One region of the Pseudomonas sp. GYB4201 genome, then DNA from elsewhere that is predicted to be linked to it. Evidence: riboswitches for the same ligand, from Rfam matches in the RefSeq annotation. Region 1 holds a riboswitch; each other region holds the start of a gene.
The links. A riboswitch is a leader RNA that binds a small molecule or an ion and turns the genes downstream of it on or off. The one in region 1 is predicted to bind cobalamin.
Positions count from the first base shown of each region.

Region 2: another riboswitch for cobalamin. It lies ahead of AC0Z2B_RS17460 (TonB-dependent receptor); the one in region 1 lies ahead of cobO (cob(I)yrinic acid a,c-diamide adenosyltransferase).
Region 3: another riboswitch for cobalamin. It lies ahead of cobW (cobalamin biosynthesis protein CobW); the one in region 1 lies ahead of cobO (cob(I)yrinic acid a,c-diamide adenosyltransferase).

Region 1 covers NZ_JBWGIG010000022.1:68,524-76,377, reverse strand. Annotated here, with positions in the region: gene AC0Z2B_RS20580 (C40 family peptidase) at 1-101, shown strand, start outside; gene AC0Z2B_RS20575 (PQQ-dependent sugar dehydrogenase) at 157-1,473, opposite strand; cobalamin riboswitch at 1,778-2,005, shown strand; gene cobO (cob(I)yrinic acid a,c-diamide adenosyltransferase) at 2,138-2,749, shown strand; gene AC0Z2B_RS20565 (cobyrinate a,c-diamide synthase) at 2,746-4,059, shown strand; gene bluB (5,6-dimethylbenzimidazole synthase) at 4,059-4,709, shown strand; gene cbiB (adenosylcobinamide-phosphate synthase CbiB) at 4,706-5,614, shown strand; gene cobD (threonine-phosphate decarboxylase CobD) at 5,607-6,599, shown strand; gene AC0Z2B_RS20545 (cobyric acid synthase) at 6,608-7,854, shown strand, end outside.
Region 2 covers NZ_JBWGIG010000017.1:37,401-45,254, reverse strand. Annotated here, with positions in the region: gene AC0Z2B_RS17460 (TonB-dependent receptor) at 1-1,872, opposite strand, end outside; cobalamin riboswitch at 1,981-2,186, opposite strand; gene AC0Z2B_RS17455 (DNA-binding protein) at 2,399-3,388, shown strand; gene AC0Z2B_RS17450 (hypothetical protein) at 3,395-3,826, opposite strand; gene AC0Z2B_RS17445 (fumarylacetoacetate hydrolase family protein) at 3,966-4,661, shown strand; gene AC0Z2B_RS17440 (helix-turn-helix transcriptional regulator) at 4,720-5,637, shown strand; gene AC0Z2B_RS17435 (alpha/beta fold hydrolase) at 5,698-6,654, shown strand; gene AC0Z2B_RS17430 (OprD family porin) at 6,900-7,854, shown strand, end outside.
Region 3 covers NZ_JBWGIG010000025.1:64,893-72,746, reverse strand. Annotated here, with positions in the region: gene cobN (cobaltochelatase subunit CobN) at 1-267, opposite strand, end outside; gene cobW (cobalamin biosynthesis protein CobW) at 271-1,338, opposite strand; cobalamin riboswitch at 1,433-1,624, opposite strand; gene AC0Z2B_RS21940 (cobalamin biosynthesis protein) at 1,710-2,114, shown strand; gene cobM (precorrin-4 C(11)-methyltransferase) at 2,173-2,925, shown strand; gene AC0Z2B_RS21930 (GlxA family transcriptional regulator) at 3,016-3,996, shown strand; gene nfuA (Fe-S biogenesis protein NfuA) at 4,045-4,629, opposite strand; gene AC0Z2B_RS21920 (acyltransferase family protein) at 4,699-5,721, opposite strand; gene AC0Z2B_RS21915 (fatty acid cis/trans isomerase) at 5,922-7,854, opposite strand, start outside.

The DNA of each region.
Region 1 (7,854 bases):
GCACGGTGAAGCTGGACTACCTCAACAAGCCGTATTGGCAGCACGCCTACCTGAACGCCAAGCGCGTGTTGCAACCAGCAAGCCTGGCGCACAACCCATGAGTGGCACGGACGCGGCCCCGTAGCAGCGGCCGCCAGGCCGCGTCCGAACCCACCACTATTTCACGGCTGTAATCCGCCAGATCTTGTTCCCCACGTCATCGGCCACCAGCACCCCGCCCTTGTGGTCCTCGGTCACGCCAACCGGCCGGCCCATGGCCTGTTCCTTGTCGTTGAGGAACCCGGTCAGCACGTCGATCGGCTGGCCGCTGGGCTTGCCGTCCACGAACGGCACGAAAATCACCTTGTAGCCGCTGTGTGGCTTGCGGTTCCACGAACCGTGCTGGCTTACGTAGGCGCCATGGTTGAACGGCGCCGCCAGCCCGCCGCTGGTGCTGGCAAAGGTGAAACCGATGGAAGCGGTGTGCGGGCCCACGGCGTAGTCCGGGGCGATGGCCTTGGCCACCAGTGCCGGGTTCTGGGGGCTGACGCGGTTGTCGATGTGCTGGCCGTAGTAGCTGAACGGCCAGCCATAGAAGCCGCCGTCCTTCACCGAGGTGATGTAGTCAGGCACCAGGTCGCTGCCGATCTCGTCGCGTTCGTTCACTGACGTCCATAGCTGCCCGGTCTGCGGCTCGAACCCCATGCCGTTGGGGTTGCGCAGGCCCGAGGCATAGATGCGGTGCTCGCCGCTGGTGCGGTCCACCTCCCAGATCGCCGCGCGGCCTGCTTCCTTGTCCAGGCCGTTCTCGCCGACGTTGCTGTTGGAGCCCACGGTGACGTACAGCTTGTTGCCCGAGGGGCTGGCGATGACGTTCTTGGTCCAGTGGTGGTTGAGCGGCCCGCCCGGCAGATCCGTCACCTTGGTGCCCTGGCCGCTGATGGCGGTGGCGCCGGTGTCGTAATGGAAGCGCAGCAGGGCATCGGTGTCGGCCACGTACAGGTCGCTGCCCACCAGGGTCATGCCGAACGGCGAGTTGAGGTTGGCGATGAACACCGTGCGGGTGTCGGCCACGCCGTCGCCGTTGGTGTCGCGCAGCAGGGTGATGCGGTTGGCGCTGGGCACCCCGGCGCCGGCCTTGCCCATGACCTTCTTCATCACCCAGCCCTTGATGCCCTTGGCGTCCTCGGGCTTGGGCGGCGCGTTGGTCTCGGCCACCAGCACGTCGCCGTTGGGCAGCACGTACAGCCAGCGCGGGTGGTCCAGGCCCTCGGCGAAGGCGGCCACCTGGGTGCCCTTGGCCGGCTGGGGTTTCTCGCCGTCGGGCCAGCCTATGGCGTCGGCGATGTTCACCGTGGGGATCAGCGTCTTGTTCGGCGCTGGCAGCTGCGGGTGCGGGCCGGTGCCGTCGGCCACCTTCAGGGTCGAGGACTCGCCGCAGGCCAGCAGCGTGCTGGAGGCGAGGATGATCAGGGCCAGGCGGGTCTTGTGCATTGTAATTGCTCGCTGAGGCGGAGGTATGTGCTGTAGAGGGGCGGGGTAGGGCAGTGGTTCCAATAAAACCCCGCAGCAGCAACTGTCTTGAAACGGCGTCGTCTGCATCGCGACTAAAGTCGGCTCCTACGCCGTTCGTGGTAGGAGCCGGCCTTGGCCGCGATGCAGGCGACGCGATCGACAAAGGTGCACGCGCTCCGTAGCAGCGGCCGAAGGCCGCGCCAGGGCCGGACGCCGCCTGGCGGCAGCTGCTACAGGGGAGGTATGGCGAGCTTTAATTGACCTCCCACCCCCAACCCTCTAACCTTCCCGGCGTGTTTCAGGTGCCTTGCAGCCCCACGGCTGGCAGGGTGAAACAGGGAAGCCGGTGAGCCGCCGCAGGCGTGCGAGCCCGGCGCTGCCCCCGCAACGGTAAATGAGTCAAGGTCGCGCATGGCGCCACTGGGCCGAATTGGCTCGGGAAGGCGCGTGGCCCCGGGTGTGCATGCCCCCGCTCATGAGTCCGGAGACCGGCCTGGAACCCTTCTTGGCAAGCCGCTGGCTTGCCGGTCCCCTTTTGTTCTGTCGCGCGGGTGAGAGCGGCATTGACGAGTCTGTGCTGCGCCCGTCCGGGCGGCGGCTTTTCGTCGATGTCGCCTGTGTGCAGGTGTAGCGGAGAGCTGCGATGAGTGAATCCCAGGAACGTGAACAACGCCATCTGGCGCGCATGTTGCGCAAGAAGGCGATCATTGACGAGCGCATTGCCAATGCGCCCAACGAATGCGGGCTGCTGCTGGTGCTGAGCGGCAACGGCAAGGGCAAGAGCAGCTCGGCCTTCGGCATGCTCGCGCGCGCCATGGGCCACGGCATGCAGTGCGGCGTGGTGCAGTTCATCAAGGGCCGCAACGCCACCGGCGAAGAGCTGTTCTTCCGCCGCTTCCCCGAGCAGGTGCGCTACCACGTGATGGGCGAGGGCTTCACCTGGGAAACCCAGGACCGCCAGCGCGACATCGCCGCCGCCCAGGCCGCCTGGGAAGTGTCCCGTGGCCTGCTGCAGGACGAGAGCATCGGCCTGGTGATTCTCGATGAGCTGAACATCGCCCTCAAGCACGGCTACCTGGACCTCGACCAGGTGCTGGCCGACCTGCAGGCGCGTCCCGCCATGCAGCACGTGGTGGTCACCGGCCGTGGCGCCAAGGACGAGATGGTCGAACTGGCCGACACCGTCACCGAGATGGGCATGCTCAAGCACGCCTTCCAGGCCGGCATTCGTGCCCAGAAGGGCATCGAGCTATGACCCAGCCGCGTCATTGCCCGGCGGTGCTGATCGCAGCACCCGCTTCTGGCCAGGGCAAGACCACCGTCACCGCCGCCCTGGCGCGCCTGCACCGCAACCAGGGGCGCAAGGTGCGGGTGTTCAAGTGCGGGCCGGATTTCCTCGACCCCATGATCCTGGAACGGGCCAGTGGCGCGCCGGTGTACCAGCTCGACTTGTGGATGGTGGGCGCCGAGGAAAGCCGGCGCCTGCTGTGGGAAGCGGCGGCCGAGGCTGACCTGATCCTGATCGAGGGCGTGATGGGCCTGTTCGACGGCACCCCCAGCAGCGCCGACCTGGCGCGGCACTTCGGCGTGCCGGTGCTGGGCGTGATCGACGGCACCGCCATGGCCCAGACCTTCGGCGCCCTGGCCCTGGGCCTGGCGCGCTACCAGCCGGACCTGCCGTTCGCCGGCGTGCTGGCCAACCGCGTCGGCACCCTGCGCCACGCGCAACTGCTGGAAGGCAGCCTCACCGAAGGCCTGCGCTGGTACGGCGCGCTGTCCCGCGAGACCGGCATCGAACTGCCCAGCCGCCACCTGGGCCTGGTGCAGGCCAGCGAGCTGAACGACCTGGACCTGCGCCTGGACGCGGCCGCCAATGCCCTGGCGGCAAGCTGCGAAGTCGCGCTGCCACCGCCGGTGACCTTCGCCGCGCCCACCCCGGTACCGTGCGAACCCCTGCTGGCCGGCGTGCGCATTGCCGTCGCCCGTGACGAAGCCTTCGCCTTCACCTACGGCGCCAGCCTCGACCTGCTGCGCGCCATGGGCGCCGAGCTGAGCTTCTTCTCGCCGGTGCATGACCAGCAGCTGCCGCCCTGCGACAGCCTGTACCTGCCCGGTGGCTACCCGGAACTGCACCACCACACCCTGGCGGCCAACGCGCCGATGCTGGCGGCGATTCGCGGCCACCACGCCGAGGGCAAGCCGCTGCTGGCTGAATGTGGCGGCATGCTCTACCTGCTGGACGCCCTGACCGACGTCGACGGCCAGCGCGCCGAGCTGCTGGGCCTGCTGCCCGGCGAAGCGGTGATGCAAAAGCGCCTGGCGGCCCTGGCCCTGCAAGCGGTGGAGCTGCCCGAGGGCACCCTGCGCGGGCACACCTACCACCATTCGCTGACCAGCACCGCGCTTGAGCCCATTGCCCGTGGCCTCAGCCCCAACGGTGGCCGCGGCGCCGAGGCGGTGTACCGTGATGGCCGGCTGACGGCGTCGTACGTGCACTTCTATTTCCCGTCCAACCCGGCGGCCGTTGCCGCCCTGTTCTGCCCCAAAGGGGCCTCGCACATTTGATGACTGACAACGCCTACACCCCCGCCGAGCGCGCGGCCATCTACCGAGCCATCGGTGAGCGCCGCGACATGCGTCACTTCGCCGGCGGCGACGTCGCCCCGCAACTGCTGGCGCGCCTGCTGCACGCCGCGCACCAAGCGCCCAGCGTCGGCCTGATGCAGCCCTGGCGCTTCATCCGCATCAGCGATCGCGCCTTGCGCGGGCGTATCCAGGCGGTGGTGGAGGACGAGCGGGTGCGCACCGCCGAGGCCCTGGGCGAGCGCTCGGATGAGTTCATGAAGCTCAAGGTGGAAGGTATCAACGACTGCGCCGAGGTGCTGGTGGCGGCGCTGATGGACGACCGCGAGCGCTACGTCTTCGGCCGCCGTACCTTGCCGGAGATGGACCTGGCGTCGCTGTCCTGCGCCATCCAGAACCTGTGGCTGGCGGCGCGCGCCGAAGGCCTGGGCATGGGCTGGGTGTCGCTGTTCGACCCGCAGGCCCTGGCCGACCTGCTGGGCCTGCCCGCCGGCGCCAAGCCCATGGCCGTGCTGTGCCTGGGCCCGGTGACCGAATTCTACCCATCGCCCATGCTGGTGATGGAAGGCTGGGCCGAGGCCAAGCCGTTGAGCGAGATGCTGTACGAGAACCACTGGGGGGTGAAGCCATGAGCATCGCCCTGGTCACCGTTGCCGGCGTGGCGCTGGACGCCCTGCTTGGCGAGCCGAAGAGCCGTCACCCGCTGGTAGCCTTCGGGCGCCTGGCCGACCGCCTGGAGCGCCGCTTCAACGGCGGCGGCCGTGGCTGGCGCAGCCATGGCGTGACGGCCTGGTTCCTGGCCGTCATTCCCTTGACCCTGCTGGCCACGCTGCTGTCCTGGCTGCCATACGTGGGCACCCTGGTGGAAATCCTGGCGCTGTACTGCGCCCTGGGCCTGCGCAGCCTCGGTGAGCACGTGGCGCCCGTGGCCCAGGCCCTGCGCAGCGATGACCTGGACACCGCGCGCACCCGCGTGGGCTACCTGGTCAGCCGCCAGACCAGCGAGCTGGACGCCAACGCCGTGGCCCGCGCCGCCACCGAATCGGTGCTGGAGAACGGCAGCGACGCGGTGTTCGCCGCGCTGTTCTGGTTTGCCGTGGCCGGCGCGCCGGGGGTGGTGCTGTACCGCCTGAGCAATACCCTGGACGCCATGTGGGGCTACCGCAACGAGCGCTTCGAACGTTTCGGCTGGGCGGCAGCGCGCATCGACGACGTCCTCAACTATATTCCTGCACGGCTGGTGGCCCTGACCTACGCGGTGCTGGGCAAGACCCGCCTGGCCCTGCGCTGCTGGCGCCAGCAGGCGCCGAAATGGGACAGCCCCAACGCCGGCCCGGTCATGGCCGCCGGTGCTGGCGCCCTGGGCGTCGAGCTGGGTGGCCCGGCGGTCTATCATGGCGAGCTGCATGAGCGCGCGACCCTGGGCGAAGGCCCGGCGGCCGACGCCGACGCCATCGACCGCGGCTGGCAACTGGTGCAGCGCGGTGTGTGGCTGTGGCTGCTGATCCTGTGTGTGGGAGGGCAATTCTATGCTTGAGCACGGTGGACGACTGCGCAAGGCCGCGCAGCAATACGGCATCGCCGAGGCCGACTGGCTCGACCTGTCCAGCGGCCTGGCGCCCTGGCCCTGGCCGATCCCGGCGATTCCCGAACGCGCCTGGGCGCGCCTGCCGGAAACCGATGATGGCCTGGAGGCGGCGGCCTGCGCCTATTACGGCGTCAATCAGGTGCTGCCGGTGCCCGGCTCCCAGTGCGCCATCCAGCTGCTGCCGCGCCTGCGCCGGGGCGGCAAGATCGGCGTGCTGTCGCCGTGCTACGCCGAGCACGCCGAGGCCTGGCGCCGCGCCGGGCACCTGGTGCGCGAGGTCAGCGAGAGCGAGGTGGACTTCTTCCTCGACAGCCTCGACGTGCTGGTGGTGGTCAACCCCAACAACCCCACCGGCCGCGTGCTGCCCGCCGGCCGCCTGCTGGACTGGCACGCGCGGCTGGCCCAGCGCGGCGGCTGGCTGGTGGTGGACGAAGCCTTCATGGACAACACCCCGGCGGTCAGCCTGGCGCCCCACGTGGAGCGCCCGGGCCTGATCGTGCTGCGCTCGTTCGGCAAGTTCTTTGGCCTGGCCGGGGTGCGCCTGGGCTTTGTGCTGGGGCAGAAAAAGTTTCTCCAGCTGCTGGCCGAGCAGGTCGGCCCCTGGGCCGTCAGCGGCCCCACGCGCATCCTCGGCCAGGCGTGCCTGGGCGACACTGCCGGGCACCAGCGCATGATCGAGCGCAGCGAACTGGCCAGCCTGCGCCTGGCCGGCCTGCTGGCGCAGTTCGGGCTGGCGCCCCATGGCGGCTGCGCGCTGTTCCAGTGGCTGGTCACCGACAAGGCCGTGGCGCTGCACGCGTTCCTGGCCCAGCGCGGCATTCTCGTGCGCCTGTTCGTCGCCACCAGCAGCGTGCGCTTCGGCCTGCCACCCGAGGAGCCGGATTGGCTGCGCCTGGAGCAGGCGCTGCACGCCTTCAACGAGGAACACCCGTGAGTACATTGATGGTGCAGGGCACCACCTCCGATGCCGGCAAGAGCACCCTGGTGACCGCGCTGTGCCGCTGGCTGACCCGCCAGGGCGTGGCGGTGGTGCCGTTCAAGCCGCAGAACATGGCGCTCAACAGCGCAGTGACCGCCGACGGTGGCGAGATTGGCCGTGCCCAGGCGGTGCAGGCCCAGGCCGCGTACCTGGCGCCGCACACCGACATGAATCCGGTGCTGCTCAAGCCCAACAGCGACACCGGCGCCCAGGTGATCATCCATGGCCGCGTGGTCACCACCATGAACGCCGTGGCCTACCACGACTACAAGGCCATCGCCATGCAGGCGGTGCTGGCCTCGCACCAGCGCCTGAGCCAGCAGTACCCGGTGGTGATGGTGGAAGGCGCTGGCTCGCCGGCCGAGATCAACCTGCGCGCCGGCGACATCGCCAACATGGGCTTTGCCGAGGCCGTGGACTGCCCGGTGCTGCTGATCGCCGACATCAACCGTGGCGGCGTGTTCGCGCACCTGGTGGGCACCCTGGAACTGCTGTCGCCCAGCGAGCAGGCGCGGGTGCAGGGCTTCATCATCAACCGTTTCCGGGGCGACATCGCCCTGCTGCAACCGGGCCTGGACTGGCTGGAGGCGCGCACCGGCAAGCCGGTGATCGGCGTGCTGCCCTATGTGCTGGACCTGCACCTGGAAGCCGAGGACGGCCTGGACCGGCGCCAGGCCGACAAGGCCGCCCAGGTGCTGAAGGTGATCGTGCCGGTGCTGCCGCGCATCAGCAACCACACCGACTTCGACCCGCTGCGCCTGCACCCCCAGGTGGACCTGCAGTTCATCGGCCCCGGCGACAGCATTCCGCCGGCCGACCTGATCATCCTGCCCGGCTCCAAGAGCGTGCGCAGCGACCTTGCCTACCTGCGCGCCCAGGGCTGGGAGGGCGCGATCGCCCGCCACCTGCGCTACGGCGGCAAGCTGCTGGGCATCTGCGGCGGCCTGCAGATGCTCGGCCAGCAGGTGCACGACCCGCTGGGCCTGGAAGGCGCGCCCGGTTCCAGCCCGGGCCTGGGCCTGCTGGCCTACGAGACCACGCTGGAACGCGAGAAGCAGCTGCGCAACGTCCAGGGCCGCTTGAGCCTGGAAGACGCGGCCGTGGTCGGCTATGAGATTCATGCCGGGGTCACCCGTGGCCCGGCGCTGGCAAAGCCCCTGGTGCAGCTGGACGACGGCCGCTGTGACGGCGCCATCAGCGACGACGGCCA
Region 2 (7,854 bases), on a different contig from region 1:
CCCGGCGTCGATGCGCTCGGTGATGGCCTTGCTCAGCCACAGGTTGGCCGTGCGCCGGGGCACATCGGTGGGGCGGTTGCCGGCGCGCGACAGCACCTGGCCATCCACCGCTTCATCGAAGTCATCGTAACGGGCGCGCACCACCGCCGCGTTCGCCGACAGCTGCCAATGGTCGGCCAACGCCAGTTCCAGGCTGGCCTCCAGGCCGTTCGAGGACTGCTGGCCCACCTGCAGGGTGTCGCGGGTGATGGGGTCGGTGGTCAACAGCTTGCGCTTGACGATGTGGTAGGCGGCCAGGGTCCAGGCGCCGCGGCCGTCCCAGAACTGCTGCTTGAGGCCCAGCTCGGTCTGTTTTGCCCGGGCCAGGTCCAGCTGCTGCTGGGTGGGGTTGAGGGTGACCAGGTCGCTGACGCCGTCCTGGCTGGTGCTGTACTGGCCGTACAGCGACAGCTGGTCGGTGACCGCGAACACCAGCCCGGCGCGCCAGTTGCCGCCGTCCAGGCTGGCGTCGCTGCGGGTATCGGTACGCGCGTCGTCACGCTGGATGTGGTTCTGGTCGCGGCGCACGCCCGTCACCAGCGCCCAGCGCTCGGACAGCTGCAGGCGGTTCTCGGCGAACAGCGCGAAGGTCTGGGTGGTGCTCTGGCTCAGCGCCTGGAACGGCGACTGGCTGTGGAACCAGCCCGGCGCCGGCGCCCAGGGGTCCACGTAGTCACCACCAACATCGGTGTAGGGCGAGTTGTTGGCCAGGCCGAAGCGGATGCGGTTGTACTCGGCGCCGACTACGGTCTTGCTGGCAAGGCCGAACAGGTTGTGGTCGAAGGTGAAGGTCTGGCGGTCGCCCAACTGTTCTTCGTGGTGCTTGATTTCCAGGTAGCTGCCGCGCAGCAGTTGGCCCTGGCTGCTGTCCCAGCTATAGCTTTCGGCGTTGCGCCAGTGGCGGCGGCTCTTGATGTAGTACAGCTCGTTGCTGGCGCTGATAGCGTCGCTCAGGGTCCAGTCGCTGGTCAGCCGGGTCCATTGGTCGTCGTAGTGCTGCATGGCGTTGCGCACGTTGTAGTTCTTGTCGCGCAGGCTGTCGTGGTAGTGGCCGTCGATCAGCGGTGTGCCCAGGTAGTTCATGGGGCGGCTGTCACCGCGCTCGTGGGCCAGGGTGAAGCTCAGGTCGTCGCTGGCCTGCCAGCGCAGGGCGCCGCTGAAGGCCAGGCTTGAGGACTGGCCACGGTCTACCCAACCGTTGCTGCGCTGCTGGTCCAGGGTCAGCCGGTAGCTGAGGCGCTCGCCCAGCGAGCCGCCGCTGTCGAACGCGGTCTGCTGGCGGTCGTCGCTGCCGTAGCCCACGCGCAGGTGGTTGCTGATGGCGCCCTCGAAGGGCTTCTTGGGGATCACGTTGATCACCGCGCCGGTGGCACCTTCGCCGTACAGCACCGAGGCCGGGCCGCGGATCACGTCGATGCGCTCCACCATCCACGGGTCCACCGGGAAGGTCTGGGTGCCGGCGCCGGTGTACAGGCGCGCGCCGTCGAACAGGGTCATCACCGACTCGTGGCCGCTGAAGCCGCGCGCCGACAGCGCCGTGTTGCCGTTGCCCGGCGCGGCGATGCTGGTCATGCCGGGCGCACGGGTGACGGCTTCCTGCACCGTGAGGTTGTTGCGCTGGTCGATGGCGCCTTCGTCGAGGCTGCTGATACTGGCCGGGGTCTGCAGCGGCGTCAGGTTCAGGCGCGAGCCTGCGGTGCCGGGGGTGGCCAGCGCGGTGTCGGCGCGTTCGCTGATGGTGGTGGCCGGCAGTGCCAGCTCATCGGCGGCGTGCACGGGCAAGGACAAGGCCAGGCACGGGGCCAGGCGGTGAAGCAGGGAAGTGCGGGACATGCTGTTCCAACTACAGTCAGGAAAAGATGAACCCGGAGGGACACGCATGGCAAATCGCGGGCGCAAACGCCCACGGAAACCGGCCTGCGCCCGCCCACCGCGGGTTGCCAATTGAAGCGTTTGCAGGCCGGTCTCCGGGCTTGCGAGGGTCATGAACGCGCCGCCTTCCCATGCTCTATGCACAGTGGCCTGTTGACGTGTTCGCTCGCTTACCGTTGCGGGGGCAGCGCCGGACTGATCACCAAAGTGACGCACCGGCTTCCCGTTTCACCCTGAGCACGGCGGCTGAGGGCACCTGAAACTGGCGCGCATTCGACCACTGATGTGGATCCAGGTCAATGTCTGCGCCTCGATACAATCTTGTAGCCGCTGCCGAAGGCTGCGCTGGCCGGCATGAACACTGAATATCTCCAGTGCATGAAAAGGCCAGCGCAGCCTGCGGCAGCGGCTACGCAGCGTCGCGTCAATGGGGTATATTGCGCGCCATTACAGAATACATACCGCAGTACACTTCAAAGGAGCAGGCATGGCACGGGGTGGGATCAACAAGGCAGTGGTGCAAAAGGCGCGTGAGGCGCTGCTGGCCCGGGGCGAGAACCCCACCATCGACGCCGTGCGCGTGGCGTTGGGCAACACCGGTTCGAAGACCACCATCCACCGCTACCTCAAGGAGCTGGAAGAAACCGACCAGCGCCGCCAGGCCCCGCGCGAGCACCTGACCCAGGAGCTGGGCGAACTGGTAGGCCGCCTGGCTTTGCGCCTGAAAGAGGAGGGCGACGAGTATGTGCAGCAGGCCCAGGCGCGTTTCGACCTGCAAAAGGCCGTGCTCGAAGCCGACCTGGCCGAAGCCGCCAAGGCTCACGCGGCGCTGCAGCAGCAGTTCGAGATCCAGGCCGAGGCTCTGGCCAGTGAGTCGGAGCAGCTGGCTACCTGCCGCACCTCGTTGCAGGCCGAGCACACCCGCAACGCGCGGTTGGGCCAGGAGTGCAGCGACCTGCAGCTGCGCGTGCAGGAAAAGGACGAACACATTCGCTCGCTGGAAGACAAGCACCAGCACGCCCGCGACGCCCTTGAGCACTACCGCCAGGCGGTGAAGGAGCAGCGCGACCAGGACCAGCGCCGCCACGAAGGCCAGGTGCAGCAGGTGCAGGTGGAAGTGCGGCAGTTGCAGCAGAGCCTGATCGTCAAGCAGGACGAGTTGATGCGCCTGAACCGCGACAACGAACGCATGCTGGTGGAGGCACGCCAGGCGCGCAAGGATCAGGACACCGCCACCCAGGCCCTGGCCGACAAGGCCGCCGAGGCCACGGCCCTGGCCACGCAATTGGCCCAGGCGTTGGGCGCGCGCGAAGCGCAAGCCCAGCAGATCGAGGTGCTGCGCCAGGAGCAGGCGGCCCAGGCCAAGGCCAGCAAGGCCCAGGTGCTGCGCGAGGCGCGCCTGGAGCAACAGCTGCAACAGGCCAATGCCACCTTGGCGCAGTGGCGCGCCGACCGCGCCGCGGCCAGCGCCGAGTAAAGCCGCTCAGGGCTCGGAAGGGGTATCGTCCGGGCCCACCGGGTGCAGGCCGCTGCGCAGGATGCGCCGCACCCGCTGCATTTTCTCCACCGAGCCGGGCACGCCGTTGCCCATGTCCAGCAGGGCCTGGGCGCACAGCTTGGGGCCATAGCCGTCGAGCTTGGCGAATTCCTCGCCGGACATGTGAATGGTTTTGAGGGCGAAGGCCAGCAGGTTGTCGCCGGGGTTGGGGCCGTTGAGGATGCCCTGGATCATGTACGCCAGGGCCTGGCGGTACTGGCCCTGGGTGTGGATGGCGGCGCAGTCGATGTCGGTGCCGGCGAAGGTCTGCACCATCAGGCGGCGCATCACCTCGTCGAGCAGTGCCGGCTCGCTGCCGTCGTCCTCGAACACCTTGGTGCGGCGCAGGGGAATGACGTTGTCGTCGTGATCGCTCATGGGTACTCCTTGTGGTGACGCTACAGGGAAAGTATGCGCCATTGCGTTGCGCTGTCCATAATCCTCGCGGCGCTGTCCAAGCCAGGCACCGCTGCCGGCGGGCACACTGCAGGCCTGCCTTTGCCATCAGGAGCCTCCCATGACCGAGTACGTGATTGCCCCACCGCCCGCCGCCAGCGTCGCCATTGCCGGCGACAGCCGCCGTTTCCCCGTGCGCCGGGTGTTCTGCGTGGGCCGCAACTATTCCGAGCACGCGCGGGAAATGGGCCATGACCCGGACCGCGAGCCGCCGTTCTTCTTCTGCAAGCCCGCCGACGCCGTGGTGCCGGCCGAAGGCGTGATCGCCTACCCGCCGCTGACCGCCGACCTGCACCATGAGGTGGAACTGGTGGTGGCCATCGCCGAGGGCGGCGTCGACATCGCCCCCGAGCAGGCCCTGGCGCATGTGTGGGGCTATGGCGTGGGCCTGGACCTGACCCGCCGCGACCTGCAGGCCCAGGCCAAGAAGCAGGGCCGGCCGTGGGACTGGGCCAAGGGCTTCGACGAATCGGCGCCGTGCACCGCGCTGATCCCGGCCAGCACCCTGGGCCACCCGGCCAGCGGCGCCATCTGGCTCACGGTGAACGGCGAGGAGCGCCAGCGCGGCGACCTGGCGGACCAGATCTGGGCGGTGCCGGACGTGATCGCCTACCTGTCGCGCGCGGTGGCGCTGCAGCCCGGCGACCTGATCTTCACCGGCACCCCGGCCGGCGTCGGCGCCTTGCAGCCCGGCGACCAGGTCAGCGCCGGCATCGACGGCGTGGCCCAGTTCCAATTGCGCATCGGCCAGCGCTGACAGCCGCCGCGCCGCGCTTTAGACTGGCGGCGTCTATCCGGCTTTCGAGGTTGCTGCCATGTCGTCCCTGTCCCGCGTGCCCACCTACGGCATGCAGCAGCGCAGCAACCGCGAGGATTTCTACATCCGCGACAAGCAGGAGCGCGAGGCGCTGACCTCGCCGCACCGCCACGAATACTTCCAGATCCAGGTCAACCTGGGCGGCGACACCGTGCAGCACATCGGCGGCGCGGTGCGGCCGTTCCCGCGCAACGCCCTGAGCTTTATCCTGCCGCACCGCCTGCACTTGATCCCGCACCCCGAGCACGGCAACTTCATGCTCATCAACTTCGCCCAGGGTTTCCTGCTGCCGCACCTGGCGTGCGACCCGCTGGACCTAGAGGACGTGCCCCTGGGCCAGGCCCCTGAGCTCGCGCCGTTCCAGTGCCAGGAACACCTGGACTTCATTCTCGACGACGGCGCCTTTGCCGAGGTACAAGCCTTGCTGCTGCGCCTGCGCGAGCTGGACCGCACCCGTGACTTCGGCACCACCACCTTGCTGCGGGCCGGGCTGTTGCAGCTGATTGGCCTGGTCAGCCAGCGCTTCGCCCCGGCGCTGCAGCAACTGGCCAGCGACAAGGCCGCACGGCGCGGCCGCCGCGATGCGCTGGCGCGAGTGACCGCCTATATTCGCGAGCACATCGCCAACCCGGAGCTGACCTTGAAGGACGCGGCCGCCGCGGCCTTCCTGTCGCCCAACTACCTCACCCACCTGCTGCGCAAGGACACCGGCAGCACCTTCAGCGAACTGGTGCTGGAGCGGCGCATGCGCCTGGCGCGCACCCATCTGCTCAACAGCGACGAGCCCATCAGCCACGTGGCCCAGCGCTGCGGTTTCAGCGACGAAGCGTACTTTTCGCGGCGCTTCCGCCAGACCCAAGGCCTGCCGCCCGGGCAATTTCGCCGACAGCAGCGCGAGCATAGCGCCCATCAATGATGGTTAGCGTTGTGGCCGGGCTTTGCTAGGGTAGGTGAAAGGTTCAGACGAGCATGGACGATGAAGGCCATACAACAGCGCACCCTGGCGGTCAACGGCATCACCCTGAGCGTGCACGTCGCCGGGCCCGAACACGGCCGGCCGGTGTGGCTGCTGCACGGTTTCCCCGAGTGCTGGTACTCGTGGCGGGCGCAGATCGCGCCGCTGGTGGCCGCCGGTTACCAGGTGTGGATGCCGGAGATGCGCGGCTACGGCGCCAGCTCCGCGCCCCAGGCGGTGGAGGCCTACGACCTGCTGACCCTGTGCGCCGACATCCAGGGCGCCATGGACCTGCTGGGCCAGCGCCAGGTGTGCGTGGTGGGCCACGACTGGGGCGCGCCGGTGGCCTGGCACCTGGCGCTGCTGGAACCTGAGCGGGTGCAGGCGGTGGTGGCCTTGTCGGTGCCCTACGCCGGGCGGCCGAAACAGCCGGCGATAGAGCTGATACGCGCGCACTTCAAGGACCGCTTCAACTACATCCTGTATTTCCAGAACCCGGGGGTGGCCGAGGCCGAGCTGGACGCCGACATCGCCCACACCCTGCGCATGTTCATGCAGGGCGGCGCCAACGGCGACCTGATCCTCAAGCACAAGCCTGCCAGCGCCACGCTGTTCGACGGCATCAACCAGCCCGACCGGCTGCCGCCCTGGTGCAGCGCCGAGGCGTTCGAGGTGTACGTGCAAACCTTCGCCGGCCGCGGCTTCCATGGCGCGCTGAACTGGTACCGCAACTTCGAACGCAACTGGCAGCGCACCGAAGCCCTGGCCGAGGCCTGCGTCGAGCAGCCGGCGCTGTTCCTGCTGGGCGACCTGGACCCGGTGGGCGTGCTGGAGGCGCACACGCTGCTGCGCATGCCCAAGCGCGTGCCACGCCTGGAGCAGCACATCGTCAAGGCCTGCGGCCACTGGATACAGAGCGAACAGCCCGACATCGTCAATGGGCATCTGCTGAAGTTCCTGGCCACCCATTACCCGTAAACCACCTCAATACCCGTAGCAGCGGCCGCAGGCCGCGTCCAAAGCCGTCTCACCGAATGAAGATTAATTTAACCTCACAACCCGTTGATCCATAACGCTTTGCCCAAAGCCGCGGACACCCTGCATATGCCTTTTCCCTAGGCACTTATGACCCCGCCCGGCATATCCATAGGCCAACTCCGTATTTTTGAACCAAAACGTACATTCCTACACTCCGCCGTCCCTGACCCCACCAAGGACGTCCGATGTACCGTCAAGCCTTCCCCCTGGCCCTCAGCGCCGCTTTGTTCAGCCAGCCCCTGTGGGCCGATGGTTTCCTCGATGACAGCAAGGCCGACCTGACCCTGCGCAACTTCTTCATCAACAACGACAACCGCAGCGGCACGGCCACCCCGTCCAAGCAGCAGGAGTGGGGCCAGGGCTTCATTCTCAATTACACCTCGGGCTTCACCGAAGGCCCAGTGGGCTTGGGCCTCGACGCCCTGGGCATGCTCGGCCTGCGCCTGGACTCGGGCAAGGGCCAGGCCTACAACAGCGGCAGCAGCGGCGGCGGCATTGTCTTCCCCAGTGAGAGCGACGGCCGCGCGGTGAACGACTTCGCCAGCCTGGGCCTGACCGCCAAGCTGCGCTTCTCGAAGACCGAAGTACGGCATGGCACCCTGCAGCCGCACCTGCCGGTGATCGGTATCAACGACGGGCGCCTGCTGCCGCAGACGTTCCAGGGCACCCAGGTGACCAGCCGCGAGTTCGACAACCTGACCCTCATCGGCGGCAAGATCACCTCGGTGAAGGGCCGCAACTCCAGCAACCAGGCGTCGCTGTCGATCGCCGGCGCCAACAGCCTTACCGGCCAGCGCAGCAATGCCTTCTACTACGCCGGCGCCGACTACAAGCTGGACCCACACACCACCGCGCAGTACTACTTCGCCAACCTCGACGACTTCTACGACCAGCACTTCGTGGGCCTGACCCACAGCACCAAGCTGCCGCGCGGCACCTTGCAGACCGACCTGCGCGGCTTCATCAGCAGCAGCCAGGGCGAGAACGCCAGCGCGGCGGGGCGGTTGGCCGGCTACAAATCCAGCGGCGCGGTGGGCAGCAACGGCGAGGTCGACAACCGCACCTGGAGCGCGCTGTTCACCTACACCCTGGGCAGCCAGTCGCTGGCGGCGGGGTACCAGCGCGTCGACGGCAGCAGCG
Region 3 (7,854 bases), on a different contig from region 1:
GCCGCCGTGCAGGGAAATCAGGATGACCTTGGCGTGGCGCAACACCTCGTCCACGTACAGGTCCACGGAAGCGTGGTTCTGTACCTGCATGGGGTTGGCCAGGCGCAGGCTTGGGAAGTCGTCCGGCAGCTGCCGGGCGGCCTCGGCCAGCAGCGCCAGGTGCGAGTCACCGCTGCAGAGAATCACCAGCTCGGCCGGTGTCTGGCCCAGGTCGGCGATGCTGTCGTCCGGCACGAAACCGCCGGGCTGGGTTCTCAGCAGGTGCATGGCTTAACCGTTCAGGGCTGCGCGCAGCTGGCTTTCCAACAGGGCTGCGTCCAGCTCCTGGCCGATCAGCACCAGGCGCGTGCTGCGCGCTTCTTCGGCGCGCCAGGCGCGGTCGAAGTGCTTGTCGAAACGGGTGCCCACGCCCTGGATCAGCAGGCGCATAGGCTTGCCCGGAATGGCGGCGAAGCCCTTGACCCGCAGGATGCCGTGCTTGACCACCAGGGTGGTCAGGGCGTCGAGCAGCTGGGCTTCCGGCGCTTCGGGCAGCTCGATGGAGATGGAGTCGAAGGCGTCGTGGTCGTGGTCGTCGTGATCATCGTCGTCGTGGTGATGATCGTGGTGGGTCAGGCGGCCGTCGATGTGTTCTTCCGACTCGGCGCCCAGGCCCAGCAGCACGTCCAGCGGCAGGCGGCCGCTGCTGGCTTCGATGACCTTGACCGCCGGCGGCAGTTCCTCGGCCACTTCGCGGCGCACGGCGGCCAGGGCCTCGGGCTCGATCAGGTCGGCCTTGTTGAGGATCACCAGGTCGGCGCTGGCCAGCTGGTCGGCGAACAGCTCGTGCAGCGGCGATTCGTGGTCCAGGTTGGGGTCCAGCTTGCGCTGGGCGTCGACCTGGTCCGGGAAGGCGGCGAAGGTGCCGGCGGCCACGGCCGGGCTGTCGACCACGGTGATCACCGCGTCGACGGTGCAGGCGCTGCGGATTTCCGGCCACTGGAAGGCTTGCACCAGCGGTTTTGGCAAGGCCAGGCCGCTGGTCTCGATGAGGATGTGGTCGAGGTCGCCACGGCGGGCCACCAGTTCGCGCATCACCGGGAAGAATTCTTCCTGCACGGTGCAGCACAGGCAGCCGTTGGCCAGTTCGTAGACGCGGCCGGTGGCCTCTTCCTCGGTGCAGCCGATGGTGCACTGCTTGAGGATTTCGCCGTCGATGCCCAGCTCGCCGAATTCGTTGACGATGACCGCGATGCGGCGGCCTTGGGCGTTGTCCAGCATGTGGCGCAGCAAGGTGGTCTTGCCCGAGCCCAGGAAGCCGGTGACGATGGTGACGGGAAGCTTGGCCAGTGTTTTCATCGGATGCCCTTGGCAATATGGCGGGCAAACGGGACGAGAACCGCGGGTGCCGGGCACGCGGGTGCATTCGCCACCGGATCACCCCGCCCGGTTGTAGTGGAAGTCTGTCGAGGCAGGTCTCCTGGCTTGCGGCGTGGGCTCGAAAGCCGACCCTGGCGCCTTCCCGCGTGGAACGCAGTGGCATTGCCGGGGCGCGCACCGCTTACAGTTGCGGGGGCAGCTGCGGCTTGGACCGCATTCCCATCTTGGCTCCGCGTGGCGGAGAACCTCGAAGGTGCAAGGCTACGCAGTGTGGGGGGGAAGGTCAACATCGCCCCTGGCCGCTGCCTGCAGCAGCGGCTACGGTATAGTGGCGGCTTGAGATTTTGTGGATGCCTCCCATGCCTGACCTCTACGCCGGCTTCGGCTGCCAGCGCGGCTGCCCCGCCAGCGTGCTGGCCGACCTGCTCGACACCACCCTCGCCCACCACGGCCTGAGCCGCGGCGATGTGACGGGCGTGGCGAGCATTGACCTGAAGGCCGACGAGGCCGGGCTGCTCGAACTGGCGCAGGCGCTGGACGTGCCATTGACGCTTTTCAGCGCAGCGCAGCTCGCGCCTTTCGAGCCCCGGCTAACCCACCGCTCCGCCGTCGCCTTCAGCCACACCGGCTGCCACGGCGTGGCCGAAAGCGCCGCGCTGGCGCTGGCCGGGGCCGGCAGCCAGTTGCGCGTCAGCCGGCAAAAAAGCCCCAAGGCCACCCTAGCATTGGCACAAGCGGGCCCGATTCCCGGATAATCACCGCCTCGCACTTGAATTTCGCTCAAGCAGCATTCGTTTTCTTCAGGATTTGCACATGACCGTCTACTTCATCGGCGCCGGCCCCGGCGACCCGGAACTGATCACCGTCAAGGGCCAGCGGCTGATCCGCCAGTGCCCGGTGATCATCTACGCCGGCTCCCTGGTGCCCGCCGCCGTGCTCGAAGGCCACCAGGCCGAACAGGTGGTCAACAGCGCCGAACTGCACCTGGAGCAGATCATCGACCTGCTGGCCGCCGCCCACGCCCGCGGCCAGGATGTGGCGCGGGTGCATTCGGGCGACCCGAGCCTGTACGGCGCCATCGGCGAACAGATCCGTTGCCTACGCGCACGCGGCATCCCCTTCGAGATCATCCCTGGCGTCACCGCCACTGCCGCCTGCGCAGCCCTGCTGGGCGCCGAGCTGACGCTGCCGGGGGTGTCGCAGACGGTGATCCTGACCCGTTATGCCGACAAGTCGCCGATGCCTGAAGGCGAAGCCCTGCATGACCTGGCGCGTCACGGCGCGACCATGGCCATTCACCTGGGCGTGCAGCATTTGTCGAAAATCGTGCTGGAGTTGCTGCCCCACTACGGTGCCGACTGCCCCATCGCCGTGATCCACAAGGCCAGCTGGCCGGACCAGGATTGGGTGACCGGCACCCTGGCGGATATTGAAGCCAAGGTAGCGGCCAAGGGGTTCCGCCGCACGGCGCTGATCCTGGTCGGGCGGGTGCTGGACACGGACTGTTTCGGCGAGTCGGCGCTGTACCGCGCCGGCCACGCGCACCTATACAGACAACCCCTGTAGCAGCGGCCGAAGGCCGCGTCCCCCCAAGTGCACCGCGTTGACCCGGACGCGGCCTGGTGGCCGCCGCTACGGGAATAGCCAGGAGTTTTTATGCGCCGGATTGCCTGTTTGATTTATCCCGAAGTGATGAGCCTGGACGTCACCGGGCCGATGCAGGTGTTCGCCTCGGCCAACGAGGAGCTGGCGCGCCTGGGCCGGGCGCCCGCCTACGCCCTGCTGATGCTGGGTGAACAGGCCGGCCCAGTGGCGACCTCGGCAGGCTTCAGCCTGTATGCCGAGCAGCGCTACCACGACACCGACCCCGCCAGCCTCGACACCCTGCTGGTCCCCGGCGGGCGCGGCGAGGCGGCGCAATTCGCCAACCCGCCGCTGCTGGCCTGGCTCAGCCGCGCCGCCACGCAGGTGCAACGCCTGGGCTCGGTGTGCTCCGGCGCGCTGATCCTGGCCCACGCCGGCCTGCTGGACGGCCACCGCGCCACCACCCATTGGGCCGACGTGGAAGCGCTCAAGGCCTTCCCGGCCATCGATGTACAGGGCGAACGCCTGCACACCTACAGCCGCGCCAGCCGCCAGCGCTTTACCTCGGCGGGGGTCACGGCCGGCATCGACCTGGCGCTGGCGCTGGTGGAAGACGACCTCGGCCGGCCCATCGCCCTGGCCGTGGCCCGGCGCCTGGTGATGTTCCTCAAGCGCCCCGGCGACCAGGCGCAGTTCAGCCCGCACCTGGCGCCCCAAGCCTGCCGCGCGCCGCGCCTGGGTGCGCTGCTGGAGTGGATACCCGGGCAACTGGGCGGCGACCTGTCGCTGGAAGCCCTGGCGGCACGGGCGTGCATGGCCCCGCGCACCCTGTACCGGGTGTTCATGGCCGAACTGGGCGTCACCCCGGCGCGCTACGTCGAGCAGGTGCGCCTGGAATCAGCCCGCGCCCTGCTGCAGGGCGGCCAGGCCTCGGTGCAGAGCGTGGCGCGGCTGTGCGGCTTCGGGCACCCCAAGAGCATGCGCCGCAGCTTTCACAAGGCCCTGGGCGTCAGCCCGCAGGATTACGCCGAGCGCTTCGGCGTGCAGGCATAAAAAAACGGCGCTCACGGGGCGCCGTTTTTCGGGTTCGCAGCGTACGCCTTAGTAGTAGGCGTTTTCTTTCTGCGAGTGGTCGGTCACGTCGCGCACGCCCTTGAGTTCCGGGATGCGCTCGAGCAGGGTGCGCTCGATGCCTTCCTTCAGGGTCACGTCGGCCTGGCCGCAGCCCTGGCAGCCGCCACCGAACTGCAGCACGGCGATGCCGTCCTCGACCACTTCGATCAGCGTCACCTGGCCGCCGTGGCTGGCCAGGCCGGGGTTGATCTCGGTCTGCAGGTAGTAGTTGATGCGCTCGTTGATCGGGCTGTCTTCATTGACCATCGGCACCTTGGCGTTCGGCGCCTTGATGGTCAGCTGGCCACCCATGCGGTCGGTGGCGTAGTCCACCACGGCATCTTCCAGGAACGGCACGCTGACCGCGTCGAGCCAGGCGGTGAAGTTCTTCAGGCCGATGGCGGTGTCTTCCGGCTTCTCTTCGCCGGGCTTGCAGTAGGCAATGCAAGTCTCGGCGTAGGTGGTGCCCGGCTGGGTGATGAAAATGCGAATGCCGATACCCGGGGTGTTCTGCTTTTCCAGCAGATCGGCCAGGTAATCGTGTGCCGCGTCGGTAATCGTTATGGCGCTCATGTAAGTTCCTCACAGACTTGCCGGCAGTTTACGCCAAACCGGGCGCGGCACAAAGTCCCAGTATTTTTGTCAGGTTATGGATGGGCGCTCCACCGGCGCCAGGCGCGCCTCCGCCCAGCCCTTCATGCGGCGGTACAGGCGGGTCTCGATCCACACGTAACTGGCCCACGAAGCCAGGGCGATGACCGGCACGCAAACGGCGAAAACCAGGTACGGGTTGATGTTCAGGCGCTCGCTGGCGAACCAGCCGGTGTACAGCACCATCACGTGAATCAGGTACACCGAGTAGCTGCAGTCGCCCAGGGTCTTGAGCACGCGATTGCCCTTGAACCACGGCTCCATGGCCACGCAGGCCAGCACGATCAAGGCACTGGGCACGCCCCAGTTCAACAGCCGGTCGCTGGCCGGCAGGTTGTAGATGGCCACCAGCGAGGCGCCGATCACCAGCAGCGGCACCCACAGCGCCTGCGCGATCCAGCCACGACGGTAGGCCCAGCCGATGGCGATGCCGAGCAGGAATTCATAGATGATGTTGTTGGCATAGAAGCGGCTCAGCACCCCATAGTGGCTGACCATTTCGCACACCGCGAACAGCGCCAGGCCTACGACTAAAGGACGATGCCGCTTGGGCACCACGAACACCAGCGAGAACATCAGGTAGAAGAACATTTCGTAGTTCAGGGTCCAGCCGACGTTCAGCGTGGGGTACAGGCCATAGCCGCCAGGGTTCTCCGAGGGGATGAACAGCAGCGACAGAATGAAATGCGGCAGGTCCACCACCTGGTGCGGCATTTGCTGGCCGACGGCGACGATCATCAGCCCCATCAGCAGGGTGTAGAACCAGTACGCGGGCACGATGCGGATGGCGCGGTTGAGCAGGAAACGCCCGGCGGGCATGTCCTTGTCCTGGGTGGAGAGGTAGATCACCAGGCCGCTGATGACGAAGAAAATGTCCACGCCCACGGCGCCGCGATCAACGAAGAATTGGCCGATGGGGCCGCTGGCATGGAAGTCGAAGAAGATCTGCATGAAGTGATGGCAGACAACCGTCCAGGCTGCCAGTGCCCGGAGGGCTTGAAGCGAAATCAGCATTGTTTACCGCCTTTTTTGGAACCTGACCGTGCGCACTTTCGGTGCACTCTCAAAGGGTCGGACTTCAAAAAAGGGGCAAAGGTCATCCGGATTGACGGGCGGTGCCCACTTTCCCGTAGCAGCTGCCGAAGGCTGCGTCGCCCTTGGACGCAGCCTGCGGCAGCTGCTACGGAATTGCGATATTGCCCGGTAGCTTGTGGTTACAGGTTTTCGTAGCGGTTCATGTCCAGTACCCCCGCCTCCACCGGCTCGGTCTCCTGGATGTAGCGCGTCAGGTCATGGAAAAAGTCCCAGAACTGCGGGTTGGTGCGGCGCACGCCCCAGCGCTCGACGATCTTGTCGAAGCTGGCCTGGTCCCTGGACTGCTGCATGGCATCGACGAACGCCGGCACCTGGTCGGCGGGCACGTTGAACATGAAGTTGGGGTAGCTGCTCAGCACGCCGGGCCACAGGGTCAGGGTGTCCAGCCCCGGGATGTAGCGGTAGGCCTCGCCCAGCAGGAACGCCACGTTGGTGTGGGCGCGGTTGCGCAGCAGGCTGTAGACCATGCGCCCGCTCTTGCCCTGGATGCGCAGCATGGTCGCCTCGGGCATGTGCTCGATCACTGGCAGGCCGGCCTCGGGGCGCGAGACCAGGCGGCTCAACGACTGCTCGACGTTCTTGAACTCCTCGCTGATGCCATCGCGCGAGCAGTAGGCGCCGCTGCAACGGTTGATCGGGTCGGGGCTGGCGTTGAGGCTGCCGGCGCGCTGGATCAGCTTGAGGCCGAAATCACGCTTGGGGTCGTGCTCGCTGAGCTTCATGGCGCTGGGCGTGCTGGTGTCGATCTTCTGGTAATCGAGCCACATCTTCACCTTGCCGCTGTTCTGGTACCAGCTGTCCAGCAGCTTGCCGCGCTTGTCGGCCGGCATCAGGCGCAGGAAATTGATTTCCGCGCCGTTGCGGATCAAGTCAAAGTACAGCCGGGTCTGCGCCTGGTGGGCGACGTTGCCGTAGACGTCGAAGTTCACCGCCAACTGGTAATAGGTGCGCTCCAGCAGCGGGTAGTCGAACAGCCACATGGTGGTCGGCACGTCGCCGATCAGGCCCTTGTTCACCGAGGCGCTGTCGAAGTGGCGGAAGATGGTCAGCAGCGCGTTGTCGTTGCCGGCCCACAGGGTCGACCAGCTGGGCGGCGGCATGTCGGCGTAGGCGTCGCGGCGCAGGTCTTCATAGGCGTTGCGCTTGTCGCGGTAGGCCAGCCACAGCGACAGGATGCTGCCGACGTTGTCGTCCTGGCCCGGCATCTCCAGCAACGGCGTGGCCTTGGCGCGGTACACGGCGTCGGTGACGTAGCGGTCGTGGGCCGGCTCCTGGAACAGCGCCCAGAAGTGGTCGCGGATCACGTCGGTGGCAATCTGCCCGCGGCACACCGGGCCACGAATGAAGGTGCGCACGAAGTATTCAGCGTTATCCAGCATGAACTGGTAGCGCGCCACCGCCGGGATGGCCTGGAAGGTCTCGAACGGGTTGGCGCGGTGGCGCGGGCCGTAGCCGGGCAACGAGGTGGCGTGCCAGTCGCCGCTGTAGAACAGCTGCTTGACCCGCGCCAGCTTGGCCGGGCCCATGGGGTAGGTGATGTGGGTCTTGTGCACGATCACGCCCTGCACCGCCATCAGCCGGTAATAGAAGACGGCGCCGGGGTCGTCGTCGGGGCGGCGGGTGGCGATCAGGTCGATGGGCTTGCCGCTGGGCGTGCGCGAGCGCACCCATTGGAAGTAGTGGCCAGGCTCGCCGCCAACGAAATAGATGTGCGCCAGGAACAGGTGTTCATACAGCCAGCGGGCCACCAGGGCCTCGGTGGAACCGGGGCGGTTGAGCAGCGCTTCCCACTCGGCGATCTGCGCGGCCTCTTTCGGGCTGGCCTTCACGGCCTGCTGGTCGACCGGCGCGCCGGCGGCGATCCAGCGCTGCACGGTGGCGTACTGGGCGTCGGTGAGGCCCGTGACGCCCAGCGGCATGCCTTCGTGCACGTGGGCAGCGGCGTAGGCGTCGAACTCGCCGGGCATGGGGCACATGTTGGTGCGGTTCAGGCCCAGCATGATGTTGTCCGGCAGCTTGGAATTGGCCGGCAGCGGGTTCTTGTGCCCTAGC